Paeniglutamicibacter kerguelensis: one gene and its partner. The protein of the gene in region 1 interacts with the protein of each later gene in a pairwise test. Links are inferred from orthologs where the notes say so. Each region holds a gene or a part of one and is shown in the gene's direction. Other genes may lie near its edges. The genes, in order: JOF47_RS11750 and rlmB.

Evidence for each region.
Region 2: the proteins of JOF47_RS11750 (region 1) and rlmB interact in binary tests that used the Escherichia coli proteins (3 or more experiments, as listed by UniProt). The link is inferred for Paeniglutamicibacter kerguelensis from one-to-one orthologs.

The regions. Positions count from the first base shown.
Region 1 is NZ_JAGIOF010000001.1:2,573,419-2,581,412, forward strand. Bases 2,441-5,398 are described here. They hold JOF47_RS11750 (NAD(P)H-hydrate dehydratase), read left to right. Parts: upstream 2,441-3,177; coding sequence 3,178-4,620; downstream 4,621-5,398. Other genes in these bases: JOF47_RS11740 (mycothiol transferase), read right to left, coding at 2,441-2,517; JOF47_RS11745 (holo-ACP synthase), read left to right, coding at 2,647-2,997; JOF47_RS11755 (UDP-glucose dehydrogenase family protein), read right to left, coding at 4,735-5,398. In the rest of the region: glmS (glutamine--fructose-6-phosphate transaminase (isomerizing)), read left to right, coding at 1-1,692; more of JOF47_RS11740, read right to left, coding at 1,960-2,440; more of JOF47_RS11755, read right to left, coding at 5,399-6,078; glmM (phosphoglucosamine mutase), read right to left, coding at 6,201-7,547; rpsI (30S ribosomal protein S9), read right to left, coding at 7,723-7,994. UniProt on the Escherichia coli protein: Bifunctional enzyme that catalyzes the epimerization of the S- and R-forms of NAD(P)HX and the dehydration of the S-form of NAD(P)HX at the expense of ADP, which is converted to AMP.
Region 2 is NZ_JAGIOF010000004.1:3,383-20,436, reverse strand. What follows is about bases 9,245-12,027. They hold rlmB (23S rRNA (guanosine(2251)-2'-O)-methyltransferase RlmB), read left to right. Parts: upstream 9,245-10,026; coding sequence 10,027-11,028; downstream 11,029-12,027. Other genes in these bases: JOF47_RS19490 (GlgB N-terminal domain-containing protein), read left to right, coding at 11,262-12,026; cysS (cysteine--tRNA ligase), read left to right, coding at 9,245-9,922. In the rest of the region: JOF47_RS19560 (class I SAM-dependent methyltransferase), read right to left, coding at 1-292; JOF47_RS19555 (phosphoglyceromutase), read left to right, coding at 378-1,124; JOF47_RS19550 (hypothetical protein), read left to right, coding at 1,397-1,591; JOF47_RS19545 (hypothetical protein), read left to right, coding at 1,591-1,803; JOF47_RS19540 (ArsR/SmtB family transcription factor), read left to right, coding at 1,806-2,126; JOF47_RS19535 (DUF4193 domain-containing protein), read left to right, coding at 2,303-2,605; phosphate signaling complex protein PhoU, read right to left, coding at 2,721-3,380; JOF47_RS19525 (sensor histidine kinase), read left to right, coding at 3,560-4,777; JOF47_RS19520 (response regulator transcription factor), read left to right, coding at 4,774-5,454; JOF47_RS19515 (hypothetical protein), read right to left, coding at 5,653-6,183; JOF47_RS19510 (CarD family transcriptional regulator), read left to right, coding at 6,495-6,977; ispD (2-C-methyl-D-erythritol 4-phosphate cytidylyltransferase), read left to right, coding at 7,113-8,399; more of cysS, read left to right, coding at 8,453-9,244. UniProt on the Escherichia coli protein: Specifically methylates the ribose of guanosine 2251 in 23S rRNA.

The DNA.
Region 1 (7,994 bases):
ATCGCGAACCTCGAAGAAGACCCGTTGCCGCAGTCCGTCACAGGCATTGGCCACACGCGCTGGGCGACCCACGGCGGCCCCACCGACCTCAATGCCCACCCGCACAAGGCGGACAACGGCAACCTGGCCCTTATCCACAACGGCATCATTGAGAACTTCGCCGAGTTAAAGGCCCTGCTGCTCAGTGAAGGCGTCGAGTTCCTCTCCGACACGGACACCGAGGTTGCGGCTGCGCTGCTCGGCTCGGTCTACCGCGGCGCCGGCCAAGGCGACCTGACCCGTTCCATGGAACTGACGGCCCGCCAGCTTGAAGGCGCTTTCACTCTTCTGGCCGTGCACGCAGACCACCCCGGCGTCGTTGTCGCTGCACGCCGCAACTCCCCCTTGGTCCTGGGCCTTGGCGACGGAGAGAACTTTCTCGGCTCGGACGTCTCGGGCTTCATCGACTTCACCCGTCGCGCCGTTGAGCTCGGCCAGGACCAGATCGTCACCATCACGCCGGAGAACCACAGCATCACGGACTTCTTCGGCAACCCGGCCGAGGGCAAGGAATTCTCGGTTGACTGGGATGCAGCCAGCGCCGAAAAGGGCGGCTACGCGTCCTTCATGGAAAAGGAAATCAACGACCAGCCCGCCGCGGTGGCCGACACCCTCCTTGGCCGCTCGGACGCCTTCGGCCGTCTGACCCTTGATGAGATGCGCATCGCCCCCGAGGAACTGGCAAACGTCACCAAGATCGTTGTCCTTGCCTGCGGCACTTCCGCCTACGCCGGCTCCGTGGCCAAGTACGCCATCGAAAACTGGTGCCGGATCCCCGTTGAGGTCGAGCTCTCCCACGAGTTCCGTTACCGCGATCCGATCGTGGACGCGAACACCCTGGTGGTTTCGATCTCGCAGTCCGGCGAAACCATGGACACGCTGATGGCAGTGCGTTATGCCAAGGAACAGGGCGCCAAGACCCTGGCAATCTGCAACACCAACGGGTCGACCATTCCGCGTGAATCAGACGCCGTGCTCTACACCCACGCCGGACCGGAAATCGCCGTTGCCTCCACCAAGGCATTCCTGGCCCAGATCACCGCCACCTACCTGCTGGGCCTCTACCTTGCACAGTTGCGCGGCAACCTGTTCAGCGGCCAGATCAAGGACATCCTGGCCGATCTTGGCAAGATCCCCGCCAAGATACAGGACGTCCTGGACCGTGGCGACGAAATCAAGGAACTGGCACGCTCCATGGCCGAAGCCAATTCGGTGCTCTTCCTCGGTCGCCACGTGGGCTACCCGGTTGCCATGGAAGGCGCGCTGAAGCTCAAGGAAATCGCCTACATCCACGCGGAAGGCTTCGCCGCCGGCGAGCTGAAGCACGGCCCGATCGCACTGATCGACGACGGCCAGCCGGTCTTCGTAGTCGTCCCTTCCCCTCGTGGACGGGATTCCCTGCACTCCAAGGTCGTCTCCAACATCCAGGAAGTCCGCGCCCGCGGTGCCAAGACCCTGGTCATCGCCGAGGCCGGCGATGAATCGGTGCGCGAATTCTCCGAGTTCGTCTTCTACGTTCCGGAGACCCCGACCTTGCTAATGCCATTGCTGGCAACGGTTCCGTTGCAGCTCTTCGCCTGCGAATTGGCTTCGGCCAAGGGCCTTGACGTGGACCAGCCGCGCAACCTGGCCAAGTCGGTAACGGTCGAGTAGACCTAACGTGTGCGGTGTTGGTTTCGTTTCCCGCGAGGGGAATGAAACCAACACCGTTGTCTTTTAACGCCCGGCAGGCGCCTCTAAGGGTGCCTCTAAGGGTCGGCACCCCCGGGTATCGACTGCAATACATTGAGATACCCGGACCATGGATCACAGCGGATCGGCCCGTGGAACCGCGGAAGCTAACGTCCACCCAGCAACGCGAGAAAAAGGCGAACAATCGACTGTTTTGTTCGGCGGCAGGTCCGGCTTCTGGTTCAGGAATCAACCGTGGTCTGCAAAAATCCCTTGAACGAATTCGGCTTGCCCCAAATGCTTGGTGGTTTCATTGAGGACGCTCGCCAACCGCACTCCCACGGTCACCGGTGGATCCCAACGCCGATCAATGATCGTGTCGAAGTCGCCGTCCTCCAGCGTGCAAAGGATCCTGTCGCTTAGTTGATGCACCGAGCGGTAGTAGCCCAGCAGGTACGCGCTTTCATACATTCCGAACTCTTCGACCTGCCCACTGCTGTGCCCGTAGCCGGTGTCAAGGTCGCTGTAGGGCAATTGAAACCTTTGGCGCCATCCGTCAGCGACCCAGCGCTGTTCAGCCGAGGACTCGGGCCACAAGCGGTTGGCAAGGTGCACGAAGTGGTCATCCTGCACCCTGGTCAGATGCCAGATCAGCCATCCAATGTGGTTGGTGTTCTTGCTGGGCCTAAAGCGCAAGAGTTCCGGCTCAGCCCGGTCAAGCAGGGTTCCGATCCCCTCCGATACCCGAACGAATCCATCGCGCAGGAGAGCAACCGCCACTGCATCCGACCTCTCTGAATTCTCCATGAACCACTTACCCCTTTGTTGGGAGCCCCGAAATTTTCACACGATCCAACAGCCAAGCCTCGTCCAACAGGCCTGATAGATCAATGGGCATTTCGATCCGCCAGGGACTTCGCGGATAAACTCGGAGCCATGATCGTGGGAATTGGTGTAGATGTTGTCGAGGTATCTAGGTTCAAGGCGCAGCTGGAACGCACGCCGGCTCTCATCGAACGGCTCTTCGTTCCGGCGGAACGGGGTTTGCATGTCAGGTCCCTGGCCGCCCGTTTTGCCGCCAAGGAGGCCATCGCCAAAGCCCTCGGCGCTCCGGCCGGAATGAATTGGCAGCACTGCCAAATCGTCAAGGACGCTGCCGGGGACCCCCAGGTGCTGCTTGACGGGTCCGTTGCCGAAGTCGCAGCAGCGAAGGGCATCCTCTACTGGCATATTTCCATGAGCCATGACGGGGATCTTGCCACCGCCATGGTGGTCGCCGAACGCTAGACGGTTCAACAAATTTGCTGGTGGGAACGGGCTTCCCGCTTCATGTGTCGACCTATAGATGGGACATGTGCCTGACAGAGTCGGTATTCTGTCAATATGATTCCCGTGTACAGAGGTTCCCAGGTACGTACGGCAGAAATCCCACTTGTGCGTAACGGCGGTGCAAACCGTCTCATGCGCATGGCGGCCGACGCCCTGGCCCACCAAGCGGTGCTGATGCTCCGTGAACATTCCGGAAGATTGTACGGATCGCGAATGGTCGGGCTCATTGGTTCGGGAAACAACGGCGGTGATGGCCTGTATGCAATGGCCGCCCTGGCAAAACGGGGTGTCAGATGCACCGCCGTGTTGCTTGGCGAGCGCACTCATCCCGAAGCGCTGGAAGACTTCAACCGTGCCGGCGGGCGATCGGCCTATGCGATGCAGCTTCCCGGACTGCTTGAAGACTGTGACCTGCTGATAGATGCCGTTTACGGCACCGGTGTCCGCCCCGGCGCCGTACTGCCGGAGATACCGCAGAACATACCCGTGTTGGCGTGCGACCTGCCCAGCGGCGTTGATGCAGACACCGGAGCGGTCGTCCCAACCGTCATTGCGGCCGATCGCACCGTGAGCTTTGGCGCGTTGAAAACCGGACTCGTGGTTGGTTCCGGGCATTTGGTTTCCGGGCACATCAAAGTAATCGACATCGGATTGCGCGAGACCCTGCCTGCGCCGGAGGCGTGGGTCGCGCAAGGTGAAGACGTTGAACTGCTGTTGAACCGCACCTCGGATTGGCACGTGCCGGGACAGCACAAGTACCAGCGAGGCGTGCTGGGCCTGTTTGCCGGTTCCCCGCGCTATCCGGGAGCCGCGGTGCTGGCCGCCCGGGCCGCTGTCTCCACTGGCCTGGGGCTGTTGCGAACCGTGGTCCCTGACTCCGTGGCCCCGGCAATGTCCGGTGCCGTCCCCGAATCCGTGCCCCTGTCCTCGCAGGAGCTCACCGCATTGCTCGCCCACAGCCGCCGCAACGACCGCGAAGGCGCAAAACGCATTGGTGCGTGGGCTGTCGGCCCGGGCCTGGAAGACACCCCGGACAACCGCGAGACACTTGCGCAGATCTTGGCGTCGGAAAGTCCCTGCGTATACGATGCCGGGGCGCTGGTCATGCTCGAGCCGGGAGCAAACCCCCAACCCCGGATCCTGACGCCGCATGCCGGCGAGTTGCGGTCCCTGTTGGCCAAGGCCGGTGTCCGGGTGGACGCTGCAGACATTGCGGACGACCCGGTGCGCTGGGCCCGCTGGGCGGCAGTTGCTTATGACTGCGTGATCCTATTGAAGGGCTCGGCGACGATCTGCACGGCGCCCGATGGCTACACCCTGATCGTGCACTCCAGCACGCCTGATTTGGCAACGGCCGGCAGCGGCGATGTCCTGACCGGGTTGTTGGGGACGCTCTTGGCGGCGACAAGCTTCCCGGCCAAGGAATCCGAGACCAACCTCATGCACCGGCTGACCGACATAGCCGCCGCAGGGGCCCTCATCCATGCCCATGCCGGCGCACTGGCGGCGCTGGAAGGCACACTAAGCGCCGTGGACCTACTCCGGGCACTCCCGCGCGCGGCCAGGGACCTGGGGCTCTGAGCTACTCCCCCCAAGCACTTTTGCCGGAAGCAATAGACGAAGGGCCTTGGTTTGACTTCGCGAAGTCAAACCAAGGCCCTTCGTCCACCCGCTGGTCCGGGATCCGGGAACCGGCTAGGGTTGTGCGTCCAGCGGGGCATAGTGCTGGCCCATGCCGATGATTTCCCAGCCGTCGGCTTCCCAGACCGCGCGGTCCAGGACGTTGCGGCCGTCAATGATGCGGCGCGAAGCGACCAGCGGATCCAGGTCCCCGGGCGCCAGCTGCCTGAACTCGGCCCACTCGGTCAGCAGCAGGACAACGTCGGCGCCGCCGACTGCCTCGGCAAGGCCCGGGGCATAGTCAAGGCGCGGGAAGCGTGCCGCCGCGTTCTTGTTGCCCTTGGGGTCGTAGACGGTCACCTCGGCTCCGGCGTTGTAGAGCCGCACGGCGATGTCCAGGGCCGGCGAATCGCGCACGTCGTCGCTGTCCGGCTTGAACGTCACGCCGAGGACGGCGATTTTCTTGCCGACCAGGTCGTCGTTGAGCATTGCATGGGTCAACCGCACCACGCGTTCGCGGCGGCGCAGGTTGATCTCGTCGACCTCGGCCAGGAACCCCATGGTGTGCGTCAACCCGAGTTCGCTGACGCGTGCCTGCAGCGCCCGGATGTCCTTGGGCAGGCATCCCCCGCCAAAGCCAACGCCCGCGTTGAGGAACTTGCGCCCGATCCGCACGTCATGGCCCAGCGCATCGGCCAGGGTCGTGATGTCCCCGCCAATGGTCTCGGTGACCTCGGCGAACGAGTTGATGAAGGAAATCTTCGTGGCCAGGAAGGCGTTGGCCGCGACCTTCACCAGTTCGGCGGTTTCGAAGTCGGTGACGATCAGTGGGGTGTCGGCGGCCAGGGCCTTGGCGTAAACCTTGCGCAGGATATCCACCGATTCGGTGTCCTGCGTGCCAATGACCAGTCGATCCGGGCTCATGGTGTCGGCCACGGCAAAACCCTCGCGCAAGAATTCCGGGTTCCAGGCCAGCATGATCCGTGAATCCGGCTGCGCCTCCGCCTCGATCAGTGACGTCAGGCGCCGCGCAGTTCCCACGGGCACCGTCGACTTGCCCACGATCAGGGCTTCGCCTCGGATGCGCCGGGCCAGTTCACGGACGGCCGCATCAACGAAACGCAGGTCGGCGCCGTGGCCGTCGGCACGCTGGGGTGTGCCAACTCCGACGAAATGAACATCCGCCCAATCGGCGACCTGGTCGTAGTCGGTGGTGAACCGCAGCCGGCCCGTTGCAACGTGCTTGCGCAGCAGCTCGGGCAAGCCTGGTTCGTGGAAGGGCAGTTCGCCCAGTGCCAGCGAATCGATCTTGGCCTGGTCAATGTCCAAGCCGATGACTTCAAAACCCAACTCAGCCATGCATGCGGCGTGGGTTGCGCCAAGATACCCGGTGCCCACCACCGATATTTTCAACGTCATGCCCGTGGGACACCCTTTCTAAGACTCTTGCGCACGCATTCTGCGGCACAACCATCAGCAATGTGGCCGGGCGAAACGGACCACAGTCCGCTCCACCCGGCCACACGCAACAACTTGGTTTCCTAGAGAGCAAGCTCTCGCGAAACAACATCCGCCAGGGACTTGGCAATGTTCTCGGCAACGGACTGCGAGGTTGCCTCGACCATGACACGGACAACGGGTTCGGTTCCGGACGGGCGCAGCAGCACACGGCCCGAATCGCCCAGCTCTGCTTCGGCCGCAGCAACGGCATCTGCAAGCACCGCGTTGGTGGGAGCCGCTGACTTGTCCACGCCCTTGACGTTGATCAAGATCTGCGGCAGCACGGTCATGGCGCCGGCAAGTTCCTTCAGGGACTTGCCCGTTGCGTTGACACGGGCCGCGATCTGCAGACCGGTCAGCACGCCGTCGCCGGTCGTGGCATAGTCGGCGAAGATCACGTGCCCGGACTGTTCGCCGCCCAGGTTGTAGTCACCCTCGCGCATGCCCTCGAGCACGTACCTGTCCCCGACTCCGGTTTCCTTGACGGTGATGCCGGCCTCGCGCATGGCGATCTTCAGGCCAAGGTTGCTCATCACCGTGGCTACCAGGGTGTTGTCCTTCAGCTTTCCGAGGTCCTTCATGGCGGTGGCCATGATTGACATGATCTGGTCGCCGTCGACGACGGTTCCCTCGTGGTCCACGGCCAGGCACCGGTCGGCGTCGCCGTCGTGGGCAATTCCGAGGTCCGCGTTGTGTTCAACCACGGCTGCCTGCAGGTTTTCAAGGTGCGTGGAACCGTAGCCGTCGTTGATGTTGATGCCGTCGGGTTCGGCACCAATGACAATAACTTTGGCGCCCGCGGCCGCAAAGACCTCCGGGGAGCAGCCGCTTGCAGCGCCGTGCGCGCAATCCAGCACGATCTTCATGCCTTCGAGGCGGTTCGGCAGGGACTGCAACAGGTGCATGATGTAGCGGTCTTCGGCATCCGCAAAGCGGGTCACCCGTCCCACGTCCCCGCCGACGGGACGGTACTTGGGCTTCTCCATCGCTGCTTCGATTGCGTCTTCGAGCGCGTCGTCAAGCTTCTTGCCGCCACGTGCCAGGAACTTGATGCCGTTGTCTGGCGCCGGGTTGTGCGAGGCGGAGATCATCACGCCGAAGTCGGCGCCGAGGTCGGCCACCAGGTATGCGGCAGCAGGCGTGGGCAGTGTTCCCGCGTCGTGTACGTCAACGCCGGAAGAGGCAAGCCCCGCTTCGATGGCAGCCGAAAGGAAGTCGCCACTGATCCGGGGATCCTTGGCCACCACCGCCATGGGCCTTCGCCCATCCTTTATTTGTTCATGACCCAGCACCATTGCGGCGGCCTGTGAAAGCGCCATCGCCAGTTCGGGGGTCAAGAGTTCGTTTGCTTTTCCGCGGACACCGTCGGTCCCAAATAACCTTGCCATCGTCATCCATCATAGGGGTTCGACTCCCCCTTGGCCGGTATCTGCGGACCCCGGCGGCACCGGAATATCCAATTCGACAGCGATATTCCCCACACCAAAGGCGTTTTAAAGGCCGAAGGGCCCAGGGAATAATCCCTGGGCCCTTCGTGTCGGGCAAAAACCCGACGCAAGCGATTTAGCGCTTGGAGAACTGCGAAGCCTTGCGAGCCTTCTTGAGACCAGCCTTCTTGCGTTCGATGACGCGAGCGTCACGAGTCAAGTAGCCAGCCTTCTTGAGCTGCGCACGGTTGTTGTCGCGGTCGATTTCGTTCAGCGAGCGGGCAATGCCCAAACGCAGAGCGCCGGCCTGGCCCGAAGGGCCGCCACCGTGGATGCGAGCGATAACATCGTAGGCGCCATCGAGTTCGAGCAGCTTGAACGGCTCGTTGACATCCTGCTGGTGCAGCT
Region 2 (17,054 bases), on another replicon or contig:
CGCGGGCCACGCGTTCGGGTTCGATTTCGATGCCGAACACCCTGGCCCGCGGGGAAACTGCGCGCACCCGTTCAAAGAACTCGACCGCGGTGGCGGGCGATGCGCCGTATCCGAGGTCGACGGCAATGGGCGGGGCGCCGGTGACACCCGGGCGCAGGCGCCAGCCCTGGGGGCCCGTCATCCAGCGGTCAACGCGGCGCATGCGGTTGGGGTTTGTGGTGCCACGGGTGGCATGGCCCAAGGGGCGACCGGTTCGCGACCGTCCGCCGAGCCGAGTCGCTTTCTGAACCATTGATTTAATCCTAAAGTGTCCGACACCGCGACGCCTAGGAGTCACGAAACAAAGTAAGGCACTTCACCCTCGATAGAATGGGGCCATGACTTACACCCTGATCCTGCTTCGCCACGGGCAAAGCGAGTGGAACGAAAAGAACCTGTTCACCGGTTGGTACGACGTCACGCTCACCGAGCAGGGCCGTGCCGAAGCCACCCGCGGCGGCGAGCTGCTCACCGAGGCCGGCCTGGCCCCGTCGGTGCTGCACACCTCGCTGCTGAAGCGCGCCATCATCACCGCCAACCTGGCACTTGAGTCCGCGGACCTGAACTGGATCCCGGTCAAGCGCAGCTGGCGCCTGAACGAACGCCACTACGGCGCCCTGCAGGGCAAGGACAAGGCGCAGACCTTGGCCGAATACGGCGAGGAGCAGTTCATGGAGTGGCGCCGCAGCTACGACACCCCGCCGCCGCCACTGGCAGACGACTCGGAGTTCAGCCAGATCAACGATCCGCGCTACGCGGACCTGGGTGACGACGCCCCGCGCACTGAATGCCTCAAGGACGTCCTCGATCGCATGCTTCCGTACTGGGAAGACGAGATCAAGCCTGACCTGGCTTCGGGCAAGACCGTTCTGGTCACCGCGCACGGCAACTCGCTGCGCGCATTGGTCAAGCACCTGGACGGCATCAGCGACGAGGACATCGCCGGGTTGAACATCCCGACCGGCATCCCGCTGGTGTACGAACTGAACGATGACTTCACCCCGGTCACCCCGGGCGGCAAGTACCTTGACGCTGCCGCTGCCGCGGACGCCATCAAGGCCGTTGCAAACCAGGGCCGCCACTAAGGCTCTGGTTCGCCCCCGCCGCTGCGGGGTGCCAAGGGCTTGCTCCCTTTCCCGTAAGGGAGGGCGGCGGGCCCTTCGGTATTTAAGCATTCGGTAATTACAAGGAGCTGGCGCGGCACATGGAATATTTTTATTACAGGTGCAAGGGTGGGTTCATGCCGGAGAACCGCCCCCACCCAAGGAGAACCCGATGCGCCCCCTGAAGTTGCTTGCCTCGGGGGCCGGGGAAAACCCCATTCTTCCCAACGGATGGGAAATCGCCGCGACAATTCTTGGCTTCACTGTTCGTCGTTGCGCTCGTGGCGGCCCTGCTGATGCTCATCGTCAGGCTGGCACGCGGCTCCAAGGTGCGAACGGCCACCGGCAACGACAAGGCGCAACTGCAGGATGAGATCGCCCGGCGCACCGAATCCATCGAACACCGTCTGGGCAACATCGAGCGCACCCTTCAGGAGGTGGCCGAGTAATGCTTTCGACTTGGTACCTCGTGATGTTTTTGGTTTTCCTTGCCGTTGTCGGGCTGATTGCCGGCGCCGTCCTGCTCATCAAGGGACTCCGAAGCCGACCTCAAATCGCCGGCGAGGCCCTGCACCGGGACCGCGAGCATCTGGCGCGGCTCGAGGCCATCGACCAGCGCCTGGAGCGCCTCGAAAAAACACTGCACGACCTGCCATCCTGACCATGCCAGAGAAGCAACCCGCGGTTCCGCTGGCGGTGCGCCTTGCCGCGCTTGGCAGCGAACCGCGGTTGAGGATCCTGGCTGAACTCTCTGCAGGTCCGCTGCACGTATCGGAATTGGCCAGGCGTGTGTGGATGAGCCGGCAATTGCTGTATTTGCATCTGGCAAAGCTGGAGCAGGCAGGGTTCGTATCGGGTGTCGCGGACGTGGCGGACGACGGAAAAGCGCTGAAGCTCTTCGAGCTGAACGAGTTCGAGCTGAACGAGTTCGAGCTGAACGTCGACATCGCCCGGATAGTCGGCGAATACCCGCAAACCCCGTAGCCGGGATGCCGTCGCGAGATACCCCGAACGCCGGAGCGGCAGCGGCAGGTTGACTGCAATCGGACATAATTTGTTAATGCGAAGAGATAATTTTGAGCGCAAGCGGGTGCACGCACTGGTTGATGCGGTACTGTGCTGTCTCGACGTACCCCTGAATCATGTAAGGATCGCAATTCGTGGCAACTGACTATGATGAAGTTCGTCCGGACGTAGCCGAGGCCCGCAAGGCCTCGCTCGACGCGGTTAAGTCCGCCAACGCTCCGGATGCCCGCAGCGTAACGCTGGATCTGGACGAAGCCGACACCTCCGACGGTGTTGAACTGCCGGGTGCCGACCTGTCCAACGAGGAACTGACGGTCACCGTCGTTCCGCAAAAGGAAGACGAATTCCTCTGCGGCTCGTGCTTCCTGATTCGCCACCGCTCGCAGCTTGCTCGCGAAACCAACGGCGTTGGCTACTGCCTCGAGTGCGAGGGCTAAGAACGGGCCTTCGCGCCCGCCGGCAAACAAATACCGCTGGCCTTGCAATGGCCGGGGCAAAGCCCGAGCGCAAGCAAGACCAGCGGGTTGCTGTCTTAAGCGGCCAACCGGATGACTAGAATGCTTCGCTCACCGGCTCCCATTCGCCGGTGACGAGGTAGGAAACCTTGCGGGCAACCGATACGCCGTGGTCGCCGAAGCGTTCCAGGTAGCGGCTGGTCAGCGTGACATCGGCGGTCGTCGGGGCGGACTGGTCCCAATCGGCGGAGGCCACGACCTTGAAGATCGATGCGTGCAGCTTGTTGATCTTGGCGTTGAGCTCAATGATTTCGCGGGCAATGGCCAGATCGCGGGTGTCCAACAGCATTCCCAGCTTCTGCGCAATGGCGATGTCGAGCTCAGCCATTTCGGCGAAGATGGGTGCCACGGACGCAGGCACGACCTGCTGCGGGAAACGCAGTCGGGCCAGCTGGGCCACGTGTCGGGCCAGGTCGCCCATGCGTTCAAGGGAAGCGCTCATGCGCAGGGAGCCCACGATCATGCGCAGGTCGGATGCGACCGGGCCCTGAAGGGCCAGGACGTCGATGGCACGTTCGTCGAGTTGGGTCTGCAGAAAATCGATCTTCGCGTCCTCGGCGATGACTTCCTGGGCCAATTCGATGTCCGCATTGCGGAAGGACTCGAAGGCCCGTTCCATGGCCGAGGCCACTAGCTGCGACATCTGAATGAGCTCTTCACCGATTTGCTGCAAATCGGCCTGGAAAACCTTACGCACGCGGGCGTCCTTTCGTGATGGTGGCACCGCGTCCGGCACGGACGACGGAACTGTTCATGTCCATTCTTACAGCACCAGGTGAACCGATCGGGGGTTCAAGGTGAACGTTTAGTGAATGACTTTGGCAAATGCGGGATTCTGCCCGATCCGGTGCCTGTGCGCCAGATAGGCTAGAGGGCGTGAACGATGTCTTGCTTTCCGTGATTGCGGGCCTGGTCGGTTTGGCCCTGGGTGTTGTGGGCATCATGGCGTACCGTGGCTCGGTCCGGAGCCGGCGTGGCCTACCCACCGTGGGGGAACCAACCCTGCCCGAGGGTTCCGCTGCCGTGCTCTCGGTCATCGGGCGCGCCTTTGTCATCCTCGACGAGGTCGACGGGGTGGTGCGGGCAAACCCAGCGTCCTATGCCTACGGGCTGGTGCGCGGGCACACCCTGATCCATGAGGAATTGCGGTTGCTGGCACGCAAGGTACGCGCCGACGGCGTCATCGCCGAGCGGGAATTCGAACTGCCCCGGGGAACCATGGGTTCCTCGAGCCTGATCGTTCATGTGCGCGTCGCGCCGCTGGGGGATGAATACATCCTCCTGCTGGCCGACGACCGCACCGAAATCACACGCACCGAGGCAGTCCGCAACGACTTCGTGGCCAACGTGTCCCACGAGCTCAAGACGCCGGTGGGTGCCATTTCCCTGCTGGCCGAGGCCATCGACGGGGCGGCCGACGACCAAGTGGCGGTCCGCCGCTTCACTGCCAGGTTGCACAAGGAATCGGCACGGCTCGCGGCACTGGTCCAGGACATCATCGAACTCTCCAGGCTGCAGGGCACCAACGTGATGCTGCAGGGTGAAATCGTCGACATCAACGAGGTGCTGGCCGAGGCGGTTGACCGCAACAAGCTCCCGGCCGAGGAAAAGCGCATCAAGATCCTGGTGGGAGGAACCGTCGACCAGCCGGTCTTCGGTGATCGCGACCTGCTGATGACGGCCCTGCGCAACCTGATAGACAACGCGATCCGCTATTCGCCGGCAGACACCACCGTCGGGGTGGGACTGCGCCATCGCGACGGCCTGATCCAGATCTCGGTCACCGACCAGGGTCCCGGCATTTCCGCCGATGAACAGGAACGCATCTTTGAGCGGTTCTACCGCGTCGATGCGGCCCGGTCGAGGCAAACAGGGGGAACCGGGCTTGGATTGAGCATCGTCAAGCACGTGGTGGCCAACCACGGTGGAGAAATCACCGTGTGGTCCCAGCCTGGTCAAGGGTCGACCTTCACAGTTCGCTTGCCAATTTTGGACGAAACACCAGACCAAGACGCGGTAGCCCCCGCAGAGAAAAGCCCCAAACACAACACGGCCCATGCGCGCAACGCGCGGCCGGAAGGAGGACGGGGATGACCCGTATTTTGTTAGTCGAGGACGAGGAATCGCTCTCCGACCCGCTGTCTTACCTGCTGGAGAAGGAAGGCTTCGAGGTCCAGGTCGCTGAGGACGGGCTCAGCGCCGTCACAGAATTCGAGCGCCACGGGGCAGACCTGGTGTTGCTGGACCTGATGCTGCCGGGGCAACCCGGAACCGAGGTATTCAGGCAGATCCGGTCCACCTCTCAAGTGCCCGTCATCATGCTCACCGCCAAGGATTCGGAAATCGACAAGGTTGTCGGGCTGGAACTTGGTGCCGATGACTATGTCACGAAGCCCTATTCCTCGCGTGAACTTGTCGCCCGCATCCGTGCGGTGCTGCGCAGGCAGGGCGAGAGCGAAGAACTGGTCAGCAACATCGTCGCCGCGGGCCCGGTGCGCATGGATGTCGAACGGCACGTGGTTTCGGTGCGGAGTACCCCGGTCTCCATGCCGCTGAAGGAATTCGAGCTGCTGGAGTTGCTGCTTCGCAACACCGGCCGCGTGCTCACCCGCGGCCAGCTCATCGACCGGGTGTGGGGTTCGGACTACGTGGGGGACACCAAGACCCTCGACGTGCACGTCAAGCGCCTGCGTTCAAAAATCGAACCGGATCCGGCGGCCCCCGTCCACTTGGTGACGGTGCGCGGACTCGGCTACAAGTTCGAGGCCTAGACACCCGGTGCAGAGACCGGGATAAATTCCATAAATGGTGCGTCGGCCCCGGGGATACGGTTCCCCGGGGCCGACGCGTGGGTTGCGTCCACCGGCCGCGGGCAACAAAAAAACCGGGGCGTGGTCCGATCTTGTGTAGATCGGACCACGCCCCGGTTTGGTGGCTGTTGAATTACCGCGTGGCGGACAACGAGGTGCCTAGTGGTTTTCTTCAGACTTCGGCGACGGGGTCAGGTGCGACAGCTCGCTCTCGCTGAAGCCGCCCGGAACGTAGGGGCGGTATTCCTCGAGGACGCCGTTGACAACCGGGATGCCGACTTCGTCCGAGGAACCGCCGACGCTGAGCGTCGCCGTGGCCTGCAAGCCCGGCATTACGCCGGTGGCGGGCAGGATCGTCTTGTTGGCGTCCTTTTCGAGCTCGACTACCGACTTCGCCGGAACCTTGATGCTGACCGAACCGGTCGAAAGCTTCAAGTCCAGGGTCTGCGCGGTAGCGGTGTTGTTGAGGACGGAGCCAATCAGGCGGGCCTCATCATTTGCGCTCTTGGCGACAAGCATCATATTGCGCACTTCGAGATCAGCAATGTTCAGAACGATGCCATCGGAAGCAGCGTACTGCAAGGTCGTCGCTTGTTGGTTGATGGCGCTACAGCTGGTAAGGCCAAGGGCCAACATGGCCAGGGCAGCTGCCGCAACGGCGCGGCGTCCACGGTTTTTCTGTGCGGTCATCACGGCACAAACTCCTCAATCAGTTTCGAGTTCGGGTGAGCTAGCGGGCACACAGGATGCACCCGAGGGAGCCACTCTCCCCCCTAGCCTAATCGCTTTTTGCCCGAATGCATGATTTGGCCCCCGCGATAAGCGTCATCAAGGTGCTGATCATGGCTGGAATCGACCCCGAATCCGGCTATTTGCATAGCACTAGTTTCGCCGCTTGGGAAGAGCTAAATCCGCGCCATTACAAGGGAGTAGGGGAGTCGGTCGAACCATTTTCCGCAATTCCCGTGATAAACTAGTAAGTGGGAAAGGGGTTTATCCACATGGTTTTTGAGGTTGGCGAGACAGTTGTCTACCCGCACCACGGTGCAGCAATGATCGAAGAGATCAAGATGCGCACCATCAAGGGCGAAGAGAAGATGTATCTCAAGCTTAAGGTTGCCCAAGGCGATCTGACTATCGAGGTTCCGGCAGAAAATGTCGACCTTGTTGGTGTGCGCGATGTAGTTGGCCAAGAAGGTTTGGATCACGTCTTTGACGTGTTGCGAGCCGAGTTTACGGAGGAACCCACTAACTGGTCCCGCCGTTACAAGGCGAACCTGGAGAAGCTTGCTTCAGGTGACGTCATCAAGGTTGCAGAGGTCGTGCGTGACCTTTGGCGCCGAGATCATGACCGTGGCCTTTCCGCCGGCGAGAAGCGCATGTTGGCAAAGGCCCGCCAGATCCTGATCAGCGAACTTGCGCTGGCCAAGAAACTTGACGAAGACAAAGCCGAAAGCGTGCTTGACGAGGTTCTTGCCTCGTAGCATCCACGAAATTTGTAATGCTTGATCCCGATGGGGGGCCGAAACATCGAATGATGCTTCGGACCCCCATCGGCGTCTTAGGCAACCTGGCGCATCCCTCCCGGACGAGCCAGACAACACCGATAGTCTGGTGTGGTGAGTGGAGAAAACCCGAAAAGCGCCAAGCCGACCAAACGCACGGCCGTCATCGTCGTGGCCGCAGGTTCCGGAACCCGGCTCGGTTACGGCATGCCCAAGGCGCTGGTTCCCCTGAACAACCGGACGTTGCTGGAACATGCGCTTGACCGGATTGCCCTGGCAACTTGCCCCGACGAAGTCGTCGTCGTCCTGCCGGCGGGGGACAGCGAGCTCTCGGCGCTCTGTGCCAGTCACGAGTTGAACCCCCGGACAATTGCCGGGGGAGGCACCCGTAACGACTCGGTGCGCGCAGGCCTGTCCGCGCTCGGCCCCGGTGTCGAACAGGTGCTGATCCACGACTCCGCGCGGTGCCTGACCCCTCCGGAGGTTTTCGACTCAGTCGCGGGAGCACTTGCCGGTGGGGCAACGGCCGTGATTCCGGTGCTGCCGGTGGTGGACACCATCAAGACCGTCGCCCTGACCCCGGGGGCCGAACAGCCGCATGTGACGGGCACCCCCGCCCGGGAATTCCTGCGAGCGGTGCAAACCCCGCAGGGCTTCCACGCGGCGACACTGATCGCGGCACATGCCCAGGCCGACGGCTGGGACAAGGCCCGGGCCGAGGAAATCACCGATGACGCGATGCTCATGGAAAGGCTCGGGGAACGCGTGGACACGGTCCCCGGTTCACCGGAGGCCCTGAAAATCACAACACCCATGGACTTGCTCCTGGCGCAGTCGTTGCTGGGCGCGGGCACAACGGAAGGCCGCACCATGAACCAGTCCGACGAACAATCGATGCAGGCGGCCGCCCCCATGCTCATTCCGCGCACCGGCATCGGCATCGACGTCCACGCAATCGCCGACGCCTCCGAGCCACGGGACATGTGGCTGGCCGGGCTGCACTTCCCGGGCGTCCAGGGACTCTCCGGGCATTCCGACGGGGATGCGGTGGCTCACGCCGCCTGTGACGCCCTCTTTTCCGCCGCCGGGATCGGGGACCTGGGCACCCACTTCGGAACCGACCGCCCCGAATACGAGGGCGCCTCGGGAACCACCTTGCTGGCCGAGGCCGCACGGCTGGTGCGCGAGGCCGGATTCGAGGTCGGCAACGTGGCCGTCCAGTTCGTGGGCCGTCGACCCAAGTTCGCGGCCCGCCGCCTTGAAGCGGACGCGGTGCTCAGCGAAGCGGCCGGGGCACCCGTCACCGTCACCGCCACAACCTCCGACGGGCTGGGCTACGAGGGCGCGGGGGACGGGCTGACCGCCTACGCCACCGCGTTGGTGTATTCGGTCAAACGCTGAGCGCCGCAGCAGGTCCGCCCGTGAATCCACGCGGCCTCGGATAACCTTGGGTTGTGAGCATCCGTTTTTATGACACCAAGCAGGCAATCACCCGGGACTTCGTGCCCCTGATCGAGGGCAAGGTCGGGCTGTACTACTGCGGTGCCACGGTGCAGGGCATGCCGCACGTGGGCCACGTGCGCAGCGCCATCGCCTTCGACATCCTCACCCGCTGGCTGGAAAACCGCGGCTACGAGGTCACCGTGGTGCGCAATGTGACGGATATTGACGACAAGATCCTGGAGAAGTCCGCCGCCTCCTTCGGCGAGGACTTCGAGGAGGACGAGGACTACTTCGCCAACGAAGCCTGGTTTGCCCTGGCCTACCGCTTCGAGCAGGAGTTCGCCTCCGCCTACGACACCTTGGGCGTGCGCAGGCCAACCTACGAGCCGCGCGCCACCGGCCACATCACCGAGATGCACCAGCTGATCAATACGCTGATCGAGCGCGGCCACGCCTACCCGGCGCTTGACGGCTCCGGCGACGTGTACTTCGACGTCCGCTCCTTCCCGGCCTACGGCTCGCTGACGCACCAGAACGTCGATGACATGCAGGGCGCACCGGACGCCGATCCGCGCGGCAAGCGCGATCCGCGCGACTTCGCTCTCTGGAAGGGCCACAAGGACACCGACCCGGAAACCGCATCCTGGCCGAGCCCCTGGGGCGCCGGCCGCCCGGGCTGGCACCTGGAATGCTCCGCCATGGTCACCAAGTACCTCGGCACCGCCTTCGACATCCACGGCGGCGGCCTTGACCTGCGCTTCCCGCACCACGAGAACGAGATGGCCCAGTCGATGGCCGCCGGCCACGACTTCGCCAACTTCTGGATGCACAACGGCATGGTCACCTACCAGGGCGAGAAGATGTCCAAGTCCATCGGCAACACCATTTCGCCCGCCGAAATGCTGGAACTGGCCACCCCCCGAGTGGTCCGCTACTTCCTGGGCCAGGCGCACTACCGTTCGCAGCTGGACTACCGTCCGGAGTCGCTGGCGGAGGCCGGAGCCGCGGTGGAGCGCATCGACGGGTTCGTTGCCAACGCGCTGGCCCGCATCCACGGTGTCGGACCGAACGATGACTTCTCCATCGACATGCACCACTTCGAGGTCACCGAGGCCTTCGAATCGGCGATGAACGACGACCTCAACGTGCCCCAGGCCCTGGCCGCGCTGCATGAAACGGTGCGCCGCGGCAACACCGCGCTTGCCGCGGGCGACCTGGAAACCGCCGACGAGGCAATGCAACAGGTCATGGCGATGACCTACGCGCTCGGCCTGGATGACACCATCGAACAGGGCGGTGCGGCGAACGCTGCACAGGGCGCTGCACTCGACGTTTTGGTTGCCGCGCAGCTCGCGGACCGGGCTGCCGCCCGCGCGGCCAAGGACTGGGCCCGCTCGGATGCCATCCGCGACACCCTGGCCGCCGCCGGAATCGTCGTGGAGGATTCCGCGGACGGGGCCCGCTGGAGCCTGAAAGCGTAAGTTGCCCCACAAAGCGCATTATTTTTGCGCAACGTGTCGCTAAAATAGGTAGGCGGCGAGTGAAATCGCCGTGCAATCCGCCCCGACCCAAGGAATACACCATCATGTCTGCTGCACAGAAGCGCTCCGGCGCCGTACGCAAGAGCAAGAAGGGCCCCTCCGTCGGAACCGGCGGATACGGCCGCAAGGCCCTCGAAGGCAAGGGCCCGACGCCCAAGGCCGAGGACCGCCCGTACCACAAGGCTTTCAAGAACAAGGAGCTCGCAGAGCGCTCCGCCGCCAAGCGCGGCAACACCACCAAGGGCGGCTCCGCCCCGCGTGGCCGCAGCACCAGCCGCAGCAAGGGCAGCGAAGAACTGGTCACCGGCCGCAACTCGGTCGTCGAGTCGCTGCGCGCAGGCATCCCGGCCAAGGCCCTGTACCTTGCCATCCGCATTGAGATGGACGAGCGCGTCCGCGAGTCGCTGAAGATCGCCGCCGAGCGCGGCATCCCCGTGCTGGAAACCGGCAAGGCCGAGCTTGACCGCATGACCGACGAGGCCATCCACCAGGGCCTGGTCCTGCAGATCCCGCCGTACGACTACAAGGATGCGCTGGAGACCGTCAAGTCGACGATCGCCAAGTACAACAAGGGCCACATCAAGAACGCCCCGTTGTTCGTTGCACTCGACGGCATCACCGATCCGCGCAACCTCGGTGCCATCATCCGTTCGGCCTCGGCCTTCAACGCCCACAGCGTGATCGTTCCCGAGCGCCGCTCCGTAGGCCTGACCGCCTCGGCCTGGAAGACCAGCGCCGGCGCCGCGGTTCGCGTTCCCGTGACCCGCGCCCCGAACCTGAACTCCACGCTCAAGGGCATGAAGGAAGCCGGCGTCTTCGTGATCGGCCTGGACGGCGACGGCGACGTTTCGCTTCCCGACCTCGGCCTGGCCACCGAGCCGCTGTGCATCGTCGTTGGTTCCGAGGGCAAGGGTCTGTCCCGCTTGGTCCGCGAAAACTGCGATTCGATCGTGTCGATCCCGATCAACTCCGGCATGGAGTCGTTGAACGCTTCTATGGCCGTGGGCATCACCCTCTACGAGGTTTCGCGCAAGCGCAGCGCCTAAGTACCTTTGGCTTCCCTGCGCCGAACCGCGCAGGGCGGCATTTCATAAACGACGGTGGTTCCCGGATTCGACAAGGATCCGGGAACCACCGTCGTTTAACGGCTATTCCCAGGCCGGTTGATTCTCGGTAGCGTGGGTAGAGAGCCGGATGAATGCTTGAGCAGTTCAAGTGCGCACAACCGACGCACCAATGATTTGGTCGGTGGCGCCTGTGAGGGAACGGGGATGTCGCCATGGGGCAGCCGCAGATCGAATCCGACGACTATGCACCGCACCGACTCGATGAATCGTTGGGTGCGCCGTTGCATGTGCAGATTCCCGTGCTTGAAGCCGTTGACCGAGGCGAATACAGGGCACCGCATGCGGTGCTCGGGCCGCACTTGAACATGGTCGGGCACGTCGGGGTGCGGACCCTGCAGCGCGGTGTCATCGGCGTGAATGTTCTCAGCGGCGCAGGGACATTCCCCATGCGCCGGGAGCTGGGGGACATCTGGGACGCGCTGCTCGAATCCAAGGAGATCGGGCGTGTCCCCGATTACCGGATCCAGCGGATCGAGAAGGACGGGTCGACGGTGACCCTCGACGATCCATATAGGCATGCGCCACGGCTGGGGGAACTGGAGCTGTATCGGTTGCGGACAGGCGGCCAGGAAGTGCAGCGGCATTTGCTCGGTGCACACTTGCAGCACTACACATCTCCCATGGGCGAGGTTGAAGGCACGGGATTCGTGGTTCACTGCGAGGACGTGACGGCAGTCAGGGTTTGCGGGGACTTCAATATCTGGAATGGGTCGACCCACGCCATGCGGCGACTCGGAAACAGCTGGATTTGGGAGATCTTCATTCCCGGGGTCGGTCTTGGCACGAAGTACCGGTTCGAATACCTCGAGCCGACCGGTACATGGGTTGAGTATGCCGATCCGCTCGGGCACTACTCCACCGAAGATCCCGACACCATCTGTCTGGTGCAGGCCGAAGGGTTTGAGGGCGAGGAATGAGCGTCCAGGATTAGCGGAGGCGAACGCGCAGGAAATTGTGGGACAGTTCACAGAAACTGGATTGTGCCCGATTTCCGTCTTTTTCGGGTGTTCCGGGGCCGTTGCCCCCGTCTTTGCGGGGTTTCCGGGTTCCGACCGGCGGGGAGGGGCCCGGTTGGACTTCCGGGGCCGGGGCGCGTAGAGTTGTTTCTCGCGCCGGACACCGCAGCGTAGCCCGAAAGGGAAACGGGCGGGGGTTGGCGAGAAGGATTTTGGAAGAACACCGGATGTCGAATTGACTCCGGGTTGCTTCCGGACTAAGGTAGTGAAGTTGCTCCAGAGCGAAGCGCCGGCGGTTGGTAAGCCCGGGTCGTGGAGGTTGGAAGCGTCTGTTGTTTGAGAACTCAATAGTGTGCCAAGTTTGTTGATACCAATTTATTTATTTTATTGGTGAATGGTTTCAGGGTCCGCACCCCCGTGCGGGGACCTGGGGCAATTTGCCGGGATTTTTTTTACTTGGTGCAACCCGGCCGACTTTTTCCAGTCGGCGTGATGGTTGTGTCTGTATTTTTTTACGGAGAGTTTGATCCTGGCTCAGGATGAACGCTGGCGGCGTGCTTAACACATGCAAGTCGAACGATGACCCCCAGCTTGCTGGGGTGATTAGTGGCGAACGGGTGAGTAACACGTGAGTAACCTGCCCCTGACTCTGGGATAAGCCCGGGAAACTGGGTCTAATACTGGATATGCACCGTGGACCGCATGGTCCTTGGTGGAAAGATTTTTTGGTCAGGGATGGACTCGCGGCCTATCAGCTTGTTGGTGAGGTAATGGCTCACCAAGGCGACGACGGGTAGCCGGCCTGAGAGGGTGACCGGCCACACTGGGACTGAGACACGGCCCAGACTCCTACGGGAGGCAGCAGTGGGGAATATTGCACAATGGGCGAAAGCCTGATGCAGCGACGCCGCGTGAGGGATGACGGCCTTCGGGTTGTAAACCTCTTTCAGTAGGGAAGAAGCGAAAGTGACGGTACCTGCAGAAGAAGCGCCGGCTAACTACGTGCCAGCAGCCGCGGTAATACGTAGGGCGCAAGCGTTATCCGGAATTATTGGGCGTAAAGAGCTCGTAGGCGGTTTGTCGCGTCTGCCGTGAAAGTCCGAGGCTCAACCTCGGATCTGCGGTGGGTACGGGCAGACTAGAGTGATGTAGGGGAGACTGGAATTCCTGGTGTAGCGGTGAAATGCGCAGATATCAGGAGGAACACCGATGGCGAAGGCAGGTCTCTGGGCATTAACTGACGCTGAGGAGCGAAAGCATGGGGAGCGAACAGGATTAGATACCCTGGTAGTCCATGCCGTAAACGTTGGGCACTAGGTGTGGGGGACATTCCACGTTTTCCGCGCCGTAGCTAACGCATTAAGTGCCCCGCCTGGGGAGTACGGCCGCAAGGCTAAAACTCAAAGGAATTGACGGGGGCCCGCACAAGCGGCGGAGCATGCGGATTAATTCGATGCAACGCGAAGAACCTTACCAAGGCTTGACATGTGCCAGACCGCCGTGGAAACACGGTTTCCCCTTTGGGGCTGGTTCACAGGTGGTGCATGGTTGTCGTCAGCTCGTGTCGTGAGATGTTGGGTTAAGTCCCGCAACGAGCGCAACCCTCGTTCTATGTTGCCAGCGCGTCAAGGCGGGGACTCATAGGAGACTGCCGGGGTCAACTCGGAGGAAGGTGGGGACGACGTCAAATCATCATGCCCCTTATGTCTTGGGCTTCACGCATGCTACAATGGCCGGTACAATGGGTTGCGATACTGTGAGGTGGAGCTAATCCCAAAAAGCCGGTCTCAGTTCGGATTGGGGTCTGCAACTCGACCCCATGAAGTCGGAGTCGCTAGTAATCGCAGATCAGCAACGCTGCGGTGAATACGTTCCCGGGCCTTGTACACACCGCCCGTCAAGTCACGAAAGTTGGTAACACCCGAAGCCGGTGGCCTAACCCCTTGTGGGAGGGAGCCGTCGAAGGTGGGACCGGCGATTGGGACTAAGTCGTAACAAGGTAGCCGTACCGGAAGGTGCGGCTGGATCACCTCCTTTCTAAGGAGCAACTAACACCAAGCGACCACGCCAAAGTGCGGGGAACCGTGGGTGTTCAGTGCTGCTCGCATCCACCACTTGTGTTGGTGGGCGAGTGCTCAAGGGTGGAATATCAACAAGCAACGGCCGTCCGGTTTCGGGCACGATCGACCAGTACGCCGCACCTTGTGTGTGGTTGGAACGTGGGTGGTGTCCGGGGGTGGAACGGTCTTTTGGCACACTGTTGGGTCCTGGATCAACAGGCCCGGCGCATTCCCTTCGGGGGTGTTCCGGTTCGGTTTTTTCTGGTTTCCCGCGCATGGCCTAAGCCGCACAGTCCGCACCCGGAAGGGTGTGTGTGTCGGTGGTGGGTGTGACGGGGTTGTTGTTTGGGAACTGTATAGTGGACGCGAGCATCTTGTGAAGCAAGATCAAGAGCCGGTGGCCTTCGGGTCGGCGGTGTTTTTGTCTTGTTTTGCATAAGCAATTTCTTAAGAATTATTGAACCTGGTGGACATGCCTTGTGTGTGTCTTTCTTGGTTCTTTCGATTGTAATTAATTAAGCTCATGTAAATTTTTGATCATGTTTGTGGTCAAGTTTTTAAGAGCGCACGGTGGATGCCTTGGCATTGGGAGCCGAAGAAGGACGTGGGAATCTGCGATAAGCCTGGAGGAGTCGATAACCGGACGTTGATACCAGGATTTCCGAATGGGGAAACCCCGCACCATGTCATGTGGTGTGACCCGCAGCTGAACACATAGGCTGCGTGGAGGGAACGCGGGGAAGTGAAACATCTCAGTACCCGCAGGAAGAGAAAACAAAAGTGATTCCGTTAGTAGTGGCGAGCGAACGCGGAAGGGGCTAAACCGGTCCATGTGTGATAGCCGGCGGGCGTTGCATGGCCGGGGTTGTGGGACTTTTACGTTCTGGTTCTGCCGGACCAGTGAAGTGAGGTGCGGGCGTATAGGCGAACCGGTTTGAATGCCGGACCATAGAGGGTGAGAGTCCCGTAGTGCCAATGCGTGTCTGCCGCTTTGTGAGAGCATCCCAAGTAGGACGGGGCCCGAGAAATCCCGTTTGAATCCGCCAGGACCACCTGGTAAGCCTAAATACTACCCAATGACCGATAGCGGATAAGTACCGTGAGGGAATGGTGAAAAGTACCCCGGGAGGGGAGTGAAATAGTACCTGAAACCGTGCGCTTACAATCCGTTGGAGCCTCCTTGTTGGGGTGACAGCGTGCCTTTTGAAGAATGAGCCTGCGAGTTAGTGTTACGTCGCGAGGTTAACCCGTGTGGGGAAGCCGTAGCGAAAGCGAGTCTGAATAGGGCGAGTTAGTGGCGTGATCTAGACCCGAAGCGAAGTGATCTACCCATGGCCAGGTTGAAGCGCGTGTAAGAGCGCGTGGAGGACCGAACCCACTTCAGTTGAAAATGGAGGGGATGAGCTGTGGGTAGGGGTGAAAGGCCAATCAAACTTCGTGATAGCTGGTTCTCCCCGAAATGCATTTAGGTGCAGCGTTGCGTGTTTCTTACCGGAGGTAGAGCTACTGGATGGCTAATGGGCCCTACAAGGTTACTGACGTCAGCCAAACTCCGAATGCCGGTAAGTGAGAGCGCAGCAGTGAGACTGTGGGGGATAAGCTTCATAGTCGAGAGGGAAACAGCCCAGAACGCCAACTAAGGCCCCTAAGCGTGTGCTAAGTGGAAAAGGATGTGGAGTTGCGAAGACAACCAGGAGGTTGGCTTAGAAGCAGCCATCCTTGAAAGAGTGCGTAATAGCTCACTGGTCAAGTGATTCCGCGCCGACAATGTAGCGGGGCTCAAGCACACCGCCGAAGTTGCGTCATTCAAATATTGGTAGGCCTTCGTGGTCCAGCCGTTTGGATGGGTAGGGGAGCGTCGTGTGGGCAGTGAAGTCGCGGTGTAAACCAGCGGTGGAGCCCACACGAGTGAGAATGCAGGCATGAGTAGCGAATGACGGGTGAGAAACCCGTCCGCCGAATGATCAAGGGTTCCAGGGTCAAGCTAATCTGCCCTGGGTAAGTCGGGACCTAAGGCGAGGCCGACAGGCGTAGTCGATGGACAACGGGTTGATATTCCCGTACCGGCAAAAAACCGCCCATAGCGAACCGGTGATGCTAACCGCCCCAACCACCCACCGTGGAGCCTTCGGGCTTTGCACCGGGTGTGCGGCGCGGGACCCGAACCGGGGAGTTAAGCGTATTAACAGGTGTGACGCAGGAAGGTAGCCGAGCCAGGCAATGGAATTGACCTGGTCCAAGGATGTAGGGCGAGTCGTAGGCAAATCCGCGACTCACATAAGCCTGAGACCCGATAGGCGCCCCCCTCGGGGGGTGATTCGGTGATCCTATGCTGCCAAGAAAAGCATCGACGCGAGGTTTTAGCCGCCCGTACCCCAAACCGACACAGGTGATCAGGTAGAGAATACTAAGGCGATCGAGAGAATCATGGTTAAGGAACTCGGCAAAATGCCCCCGTAACTTCGGGAGAAGGGGGGCCTGCCCCGTGACCGCCACTTGCTGGCGTGAGCGGGTGTGGGCCGCAGAGACCAGGGGGAAGCGACTGTTTACTAAAAACACAGGTCCGTGCGAAGTCGCAAGACGATGTATACGGACTGACTCCTGCCCGGTGCTGGAAGGTTAAGAGGACCGGTTAGCCCCTTGTGGGCGAAGCTGAGAATTTAAGCCCCAGTAAACGGCGGTGGTAACTATAACCATCCTAAGGTAGCGAAATTCCTTGTCGGGTAAGTTCCGACCTGCACGAATGGAGTAACGACTTCCCCGCTGTCTCAACCATGAACTCGGCGAAATTGCACTACGAGTAAAGATGCTCGTTACGCGCAGCAGGACGGAAAGACCCCGAGACCTTTACTATAGTTTGGTATTGGTGTTCGGTGCAGCTTGTGTAGGATAGGTGGGAGACTGTGAAGCCCGGACGCTAGTTCGGGTG